Regions from separate parts of the Kitasatospora sp. NPDC057015 genome, predicted to be linked through region 1. Evidence: riboswitches for the same ligand, from Rfam matches in the RefSeq annotation. Region 1 holds a riboswitch; the other holds the start of a gene.

Region 1 (4,202 bases):
CCGGGCGAAGGTGTCGGGATCGATGTCCAGCATCCGGACGGCCTGTCCGCCGACGTCGTGCCCGGCGCGGTCGAGCCGGCCGTCCGGGGCCTGCCGGGCCGCCGTCCGGTCGGCGTCGCCGAGCGCCGCGCAGACCCAGACCGCCGAGGGGTCGTCGATGGCGGAGAGCCCGGAGACCAGGCCGCCGCCGCCGCGGCGCAGGTCCAGGCCGCCGTCCTCGCGTCGGCTGAAGGACACCGGACCGCGGTTGGACGCCACCAGGACGGGGGCGCTTCCGGTCGTACTCGAACGTGCCGTCGTGAGATCGCCCATGATGGGAACCTTGCCGTGGTCCGGCGCCCCCAAACGTCCCTTCACGCGGTGTGACGGCTCACATACTCCGCGACCGTGTGCATCGGCGGCCGCTCCAGCGCGCCGACCGGGTGGGTGCGGGCGGTGAAGCCCCCGCCGGTCCGGGTGAACTGGGTGAGCAGCGGGTGCACCAGGTCCGCGGAGGCCTTGAGCCGGTGGGTGCGGTCGAGGCGTTCCAGGGCGGTGCGGTAGATGGTCGCGGCCATCCTCCCCAGCGCCTGGCTGTCCTGGTGCCGGTGGTGGCGGACCCCCACGTCGACCTGGGCGAGCGCGTCCAGCCCGGCCGTCTCCAGGGCGTCCACCAGCAGGCCGAGTTCCACGCCGTAGCCGGTGGGGAAGGGCAGCCGCTCCAGCAGCGAGCGCCGGGCCGCGTACTCCCCGCCGAGCGGCTGCACGAAACCGGCGAGTTCCGGCCAGTGCAGGTTGAGCAGCGGGCGGGCGACCAGCTCGGTGACCCGGCCGCCGCCGATCGGGTCGACGGTGCCCTCGCCGGCGCCCGGCAGCTCGTACGGGCGGTCGTACATCGCCTTGACCAGCTGGATGCCCGGATCGGTCAGCAGCGGGCCGACGATCCCCGACACGAAGGCGGGGTCGAACTCGCGCAGGTCGGCGTCCACGAAGCAGACGATCTCGCCCGAGGTGACCAGCAGGGAGCGCCACAGCACCTCGCCCTTGCCGGGTTCGGCGGGCAGCCGGGGGAGTATCGCGTCCCGGTGCACCACCCGCGCGCCGGCGCCGGCGGCGACCTCGGCGGTGCGGTCCGCCGAACCGGAGTCGACCACGACCAGTTCGTCGACCAGCGGGAGACGCTCCATCAGCTCCCGGCGGATCGTCGAGACGATGGCGCCCACCGTGGACTCCTCGTCCAGGGCGGGCAGCACCACGCTGATCGTGCCGGCCCGGCCGGCCGCCTCCTTGGCGGCGAGCAGGTCGCGCACCGGTCGGTCGGCCGCGCTCCAGGACCGGCGGCGCAGCCAGGAGGCCACCTCCGGGAGAAGCGCGGGGGGCAGCTCGGCAGGCACGGCACACTCCTTGGTGGGCGCCCTCGATGGCGCGCGTCGGTGGGGCACTTCGCGTCGGTCGGGCATCTCGCGTGGCGGACGGACCGCTTCACGGTTGACGCCTTCGGATACAGTCTTCGTACAGCGCTTAGACCTTCGCACGCCGGGGTCGCCCGCTGCGCAGGACCACAACTTCACAGAGCTCATCCAGAGGGACTGAGGGAACGGCCCGTCGACGTCCCGGCAACCTTCTCGCACGGCCGTTTCGCGGCCCGGCGGGACAGGTGCCAATTCCGTCCTGTGGCGCGCCCGCGTCACGGGGAAGATGAGGAGAGAGGCCTCCGCCATCATGGCTATCACCGCGACCAACGCTTCCGGCGCCGCAGACGTGACCGACTCCGTCGACCTCGGCCCCGCCATCGCACTCTCCTGTCGCGAGTGCGGCACCCGCTTCCCGCTCGGCCCGAGTTTCGCGTGCCTGGAGTGCTTCGGCCCGCTGGAGATCGCGTACGACTTCGGCTCGGCCGGCGCGGACGAGCTGCGCAAGCGGATCGAGGCCGGCCCGGCGTCGATCTGGCGCTACGCCCCGCTGCTGCCCGTCCCCGCGGACGTCGCCTCCAAGCCGAACCTGAACCCGGGCTGGACCCCGCTGGTGAAGGCCGACAACCTGGGCCGCGAGCTCGGGTTCACCGCGCAGCTGCACGTCAAGGACGACTCGGGCAACCCGACGCACTCGTTCAAGGACCGCGTGGTGGCCTGCGCCATCGAGGCGGCCCGCGCGTTCGACTTCACCACCCTCTCGTGCTCGTCGACCGGCAACCTGGCCGGCGCGGTGGGCGCGGCGGCCGCCCGGGCCGGGTTCAAGTCCTGCGTGTTCATCCCGCACGACCTGGAGCAGGGCAAGGTCGTCATGGCCGGGGTGTACGGCGGCGAGCTGGTCGGCATCGAGGGCAACTACGACGACGTGAACCGCTTCTGCTCGGAGCTGATCGGCGACCCGGCCGGCGAGGGCTGGGGCTTCGTCAACGTCAACCTGCGGCCGTACTACGGCGAGGGTTCCAAGACCCTGGCGTACGAGATCTGCGAGCAGCTGGGCTGGCGCCTGCCGGAGCAGATCGTGATCCCGATCGCGTCGGGCTCGCAGCTCACCAAGATCGACAAGGGGCTGCAGGAGCTGATCAAGCTCGGCCTGGTCGAGGACCGCCCGTACCGGATCTTCGGCGCCCAGGCGGAGGGCTGCTCCCCGGTGTCGGCCGCCTTCAAGGCGGGCCGTGACGTGATCCGCCCGGTCAAGCCGAACACCATCGCCAAGTCGCTGGCCATCGGCAACCCGGCGGACGGCCCGTACGTGCTCGACATCGCCCGTCGCACCGGCGGCGCCGTCGAGGACGTCACCGACGCCGAGGTGGTCGAGGCGATCAAGCTGCTGGCCCGGACCGAGGGCATCTTCGCCGAGACCGCGGGCGGGGTGACCATCGGCGTGCTGAAGAAGCTGGTCGAGACCGGGCAGCTGGACCCGGCGAAGGAGACGGTCGCGATCAACACCGGCGACGGTCTCAAGACCCTGGACGCGGTGGCCGACGCCGGTCTGACCGTGACCATCCGCCCGACGCTGGAGTCCTTCCGGTCGGCCGGCCTCGCGTCCGCCTGATCCCCCATCACGCTAGGAGAGCCACCGCCATGAGCGCCAACGTCCGCATCCCGACCATCCTGCGCACCTACACCGGCGGCGCCGCCGAGGTGGCCGCCGAGGGCGCGACCCTCGCCGAGGTCATCGCCGACCTGGAGAAGAACCACGCGGGCATCGCCGCCCGCGTGCTCGACGACACCGGCAAGCTGCGCCGCTTCGTCAACATCTACGTCAACGACGACGACGTGCGCTTCGCCGAGGGCCTGGCAACCGAGATCAAGGACGGCGCCAGCGTGTCGATCATCCCCGCGGTGGCCGGCGGCTGCTGACCGCCCCCGCCGCCCGCGCCGGCACCCGCCGGCGCGGCCCCGCAGGTCCCGTCCGCCGGGCCGCTCCGTCCCGCCTTCCCCGGTCGCCCCGGGAGGGCCGGCGGGGCGCCGGTGGACCGAGCCGCCTTCGTGTCCGGAATTCAATTCTCCGGTCGTGAAGGCGGCTCGCCGCGTTGGGGTGGGAATTCGGCCGTCCGAGGCGGAGTAAAGTGTCGGACAGCTGATGACCGGGCCCCCTCCCCCGCCAGCCGATCGCCGCCCCCGTGGGCGCCCCGCACGTTCGTGTCCCGTCCGGCCGCTGAGACCGGCTCACATGTCGTGCCCGTGAAAGATGTCAGGCAGGCGTCAGAATTCCGGCCGCTATTTGCGGCATTCGTCCGCTATGCCCGGCGTGATATGCCGAATTTCTCCGCATGCATCCCGTATTGCGCCTCGACGGCTGCCGCGAATTCCCGCTGGCTGGGCCTGTTGCAGAGGGCTTCGATACGGATACATTCAGCCGCGATCGACGCATTCACCCGCTCGACGACCACCGTCCGGTGGCCCATGGCGGGCGGCTGCGGCGTGCACGGCTGCGCTCAGGGGGGGTTCCCCGGGCCGGCCTCAAACCAGACCCGGGCCCGCGACCTGCGGGATCCGTGAAGGGCCAGCACAGCACTAGGGGAGTTCGGAATGGCTCAGGGCACCGTCAAGTGGTTCAACGCGGAGAAGGGCTACGGCTTCATCGCGGTCGACGGTGGTGCGGACGTGTTCGTCCACTACAGCGCGATCCAGATGGACGGCTACCGCACCCTCGAGGAGGGCCAGCGGGTCGAGTTCGAGATCTCCCAGGGACAGAAGGGCCCGCAGGCGGACATGGTCCGCGCGGCGGTCTGACCCTTCCGGACCCAG
Region 2 (4,202 bases), on a different contig from region 1:
TGGGCGGCGAACGCGCCGACCCGGTCCGGGTGTTCGGGGGCCTGCCGCTGGAGGAGCGGATGCCCCGGAGCCCGGTGCGGGACGGTCGGTGCCGTCCCGCCCGGTGCCCAGAGCTCCGCCCAGCCGGCCGGCTCGCCCGGGTCGCAGTCGCTGAGCACCTCCTCCAGCGCCTCCCCGAGGCCGGCGGCCGGCTGCGCCGGCACCGCCCACGGTGCCCGGACGTGCCCTTCGGCCGCGCGCAGCTGCTCCGACACCACCGCGGCGGGTGCGCCGGACGCCCGCAGCAGCAGGGCCGCCCGGTGGTGCAGCGCCGCCAGCTCCTCCGGGGTCATGGCGGCCAGCAGGTCCCCGCCGGCCGTCTGGTGACGGAACCCGCCGTCCCGGAAGAGCCCGGCGGAGTGCAGCAGGTAGGACGCCCGGGGCAGTGACTGCGGTGCGAGCAGAAGCAGTTCGGCCAGCAGCTCGGGCTCGGCGGCCCGGCCGAGCACGGCCACGCCGCGGGCGTAGCGCAGGGCCAGCGGGTCCATCCGGTGCAGGCAGTTCATCAGCCCCCGCCGGTAGTTCTCCCCCACCACCAGCTCGTGCCGTGCCCCGTCGGCCTCCTGGTCGGCCAGCAGGGCCTGGACGAGCAGGGGGTTGCCCCCGGTCAGCGTGTGCGCCTCGGCCGTCAGGCGCAGTGCGGCATCCGCGCCGAAGCGCTCGCGGAGCAGGTCGCTGATCAGGCCGGCCGGCAGCAGGGCGAGCCGGAGCCGTTCGTGGTGCGGCTGGCTGGCCAGTTCGACCTCGAAGAAGGGGTTCGGCGGCGTCATGGTCTCGCGCGAGCCGAGCACCGTCAGCACCCGCGAGGTGCGGGTGCGCCGGACCAGGTAGAGCAGGAACTCCAGCGAGCGGGCGTCGGCGTCCTGGCGGTCGTCGACGGCGAGCAGCAGCGGCACCCGCTCGGCGAGTCTCAGGATCAGCGAGCAGAGCCCGTGCAGCGCGCGGGGCGTGAGCCGGGGGCTGCCGTCGTCGGCCGGGGTCGCGGTGGTGTCCAGCAGGCGTGCGGCCTCGGCGTCGGCGGCCGGGTCGAGTCCGGCGCTCTGGAACAGCTGGTGGACGATCCCGAACGGGAAGTCCCGCTCCAGCGGCGATCCGGCCGCCGACAGCACGCGGACCCCGTGGTCGGCGGCGGTGTCGGAGAAGGCGTGCAGCAGTTCGGTGCGGCCCGTCCCCACTGCTCCGCCCAGGGCGACGACGCCGCCCCGGCCGCGCAGCGAGCGGTCCAGGGCATCGTGAAGAAGCCGCAACTCGCCGTCACGGCCTGAGAGTTCGGATCTATGGACAGGACGCGCGGGGCGCGCGGGGGACGTGAGCATCCGCTCTCCTGGAGCAGGGCGCACGACCGGGCCGCGCAACGCTGCGCTACCCGTCGTACGAGAGGCCGGAAACGAGGTGCGTCAGTGGCCCGACAGGGCCCGTGGGCATGACGCGCGAACCGGACCGCGACCCTCTACGGGGTGCGGCCGAGTGGCCTCAACGACAGAGTGAGCTGGCACTGCGGACGAGGTCGACGGCCAGCCTGGCCACCAGTCTGAGCTGAACGGCACGGCTGCCGTGCACGCGCTGCATGACCGTCTCCATCCCCCTGTGTAGCCGGGGCACCTGTGCTTGCGGCATGACACCCATGCCACCCGGCTTATCCCCGGCGGCACCCCGCCACAGTGGAGGGTTGCCAGTCAGCCGGCCGGGGCCCAAAGCTGACATTCTTCGCCGCTGCGAGTGTACGAATGCCCGAACGGCCCCGTCAATCGATGTTCGGTCACGCCCTGTCACGCAACAGGGCTTTGACCCGCCGGTAACACGGCCGACCATCCCGGCGGGCGGGGGAGCACGAGCCCACGGCGACCCGGGCCCGAGGTGCCGGCCGCTCGGGGCAGGAGCCGCCCGGGCACCACTCGTCCCCCGCCGGCGGGGCCGGCGGGGGGAGCGGGTGGGTACGGCGCCCGCGGCACCGACGTCCGTGCCGTCAGGGCTGCGGCGGCTGGTCCTCGCCGGGCATCGACTGGTTGCCGAGCTGGTCGTTGATCTTCTGCTGAGCGGTGTCGACGTGGCCGCTGTACTTGCCGCCGGTCTTGTCGTCGACCATGTCGCCGGCCTTGTCGACCCCCTTCTGCGCGGTGTCCTCGTGCCCCTTCATCATGCTTTTGAGCTTGTCGAGCATGGACATGATGTGACCTCCGTCTTCGGTGACCAACTACGTCCATGGTCGACACGAGATCCGGAATCGGCATCCCGGCGGGCTGCGCCGCCCCGGCCCGCGGTCCGCCGGCACCCCCGGCGGAAGGCCGCCGACCAGCCCGTTTCCCCGCACTCCGGCCGCCCTCCGCCCATGGCGGGCCCGGCCGGGCGCCCCCGCGCGCGCCCTCAGGCCGACTGCCGGACCACCAGCGAGGGCTCGAAGATCACCGAGGTGGCGCCGCGCTCGGGCCGGGCGATGTGGTCGAGCAGGATCCGGGTCATCTCCGCGGCCATCTCCTCCACCGGCTGGCGGACGGTGGTCAGCAGCGGCCGGCCCGCGGTGGCCGCGCTGCTGTCGTCGAACCCCACCACCGCCACGTCCTCCGGGACCCGCCGCCCGTGGTCGCGCAGCACCGCCAGCGCGCCCTGCGCCATCAGGTCGTTGGCGGCGAACACCCCGTCCACGTCCGGGTGCTCGATCAGCAGCCGGGTGATCGCCCGCTCGCCGCCGGCCTGGGTGAAGTCCGCCTCGGCGTGCGGCAGGTACGGCAGCCCGTGGCGGGCCATCGCGTCGTGGAAGCCGGCCAGCCGGTCCCGGGCCGCCCGGACGTCCGAGGGGCCGGCGATGGTCACCACCCGGCGGCAGCCCCGGGCGTGCAGGTGGTCGGCCGCCAGCCGGCCGCCGTCCCGGTTGGCGAGGTCGACGCAGCTGATCGGCAGCGGACTGTCGGGCCGGCCGAACAGCACCGTGGGGACACCGGCCTCCAGCAGCAGGGCGGGCAGCGGGTCCTCGGCGTGGGTGGAGACCACCATCGCGCCGTCCGCGTTGCCCTGCCGCAGGTAGGCGAGGGCCTGCTCGCGGGCCTCGGGGGCGTCGGCGAGCATCAGCACGGGGTGCAGGCCCTGCGGGCGCAGCGCGGTGAAGACCCCGCTGACCACCCGCCCGAAGAAGGGGTCGGTGAAGACCTCGGTACCGGCCTGGCCGTCCGCCTCGGCGCCCGCGCCGGAGACGACCAGCGCCAGGGCCCCGGCCCGCCGGGTGACCAGCGAGCGGGCGGCGCCGTTGGGCACGTACCCGGTGCTGGCGATCGCCAGTCGGACGCTCTCCTGGATGGCGGGGTCGACGTTGCGGATGCCGTTGATGACCCGGGAGACGGTGGCCCGGGAGACGCCCGCGACCCGGGCCACGTCCTCCAGGGTCGTGGACCGGTTGACGGCGGACCGGAGGGCTTCGCTCATGGTGACTTTTATAGCACGATGGGAGAGCGCTCTATCCATGAAAGTCACAGCTCGGAGCCGTTCCTCCGGAGCCGATCGGGCCCGGGCGGGCAGCGCCGGAGCGCGCTCCGGCACCGGAATGCGCCCGGACAGCCCCGGTACGGGCCCGCCGGGAAACGTTTCCCGTCACGCGACGTGCTCCTTCCAGCAGATCATCACGGTGGTCGCGACCGTCACCGAGACGTTCGGCCGGCTCCGCGGCGGCCTCCCGAAACGCTCCGGGAGCCCGTGCACGTCGACCGTCAGCACGAAGTCGTCCTTGCGCACCACCGTCGAGCCGTCCGCCCGGGTGAAGGCGGCCTCGCCGAGGCCGTCGACGGTCGTCACCGGCCCGGCACTGCCGCGCAGGCCCTCGAAGTGCGCGCCGGCGGTGGCCCGGTCGGCCAGCTCCTTCACCGTGAGCAGCAGCGTGCCCTCGGGGTAGGCGTACGTGCAGGTGTACAGGTGCTGTGCCCAGGTCCCGCTGGGCGGGGTCGTGGTCTCGGTGCCGAAGGCCCCGGCCAGCTGGGTGGGCACGCTGCCCGCGCAGACCATCAGGGCGGCGGGCGAGGGGCCGAGGTCCACGCCCCCGGCGGTACCGGGCGCGGCGGCGCCCGTGGTCGGCGCCGGGCCCGCGCCGGGCCCGGCCGGTGCGCCGCAGGCGGCGGCCAGGGAGAGCAGGAGCACGGCGGCGGCCCGTGACAGCGGCCGGCGGGGCCGGGTGGTCA

What was found. A riboswitch is a leader RNA that binds a small molecule or an ion and turns the genes downstream of it on or off. The one in region 1 is predicted to bind S-adenosylmethionine.
Positions count from the first base shown of each region.
Region 2: linked by a shared signal. The riboswitch ahead of ACFTWP_RS02925 (putative leader peptide) and the one ahead of thrC (threonine synthase) in region 1 are both predicted to bind S-adenosylmethionine.

Region 1 is NZ_JBHUSG010000003.1:239,142-243,343, reverse strand. It holds gene ACFTWP_RS04350 (trehalose-6-phosphate synthase) at 1-312, opposite strand, end outside; gene ACFTWP_RS04345 (glucosyl-3-phosphoglycerate synthase) at 354-1,373, opposite strand; SAM riboswitch class I at 1,553-1,684, shown strand; gene thrC (threonine synthase) at 1,702-3,003, shown strand; gene ACFTWP_RS04335 (MoaD/ThiS family protein) at 3,033-3,311, shown strand; gene ACFTWP_RS04330 (cold-shock protein) at 3,984-4,187, shown strand.
Region 2 is NZ_JBHUSG010000002.1:273,904-278,105, forward strand. It holds gene ACFTWP_RS02920 (AAA family ATPase) at 1-1,355, opposite strand, end outside; gene ACFTWP_RS02925 (putative leader peptide) at 1,513-1,608, opposite strand; SAM riboswitch class IV at 1,639-1,751, opposite strand; gene ACFTWP_RS02930 (antitoxin) at 2,006-2,206, opposite strand; gene ACFTWP_RS02935 (LacI family DNA-binding transcriptional regulator) at 2,404-3,456, opposite strand; gene ACFTWP_RS02940 (hypothetical protein) at 3,622-4,202, opposite strand, start outside.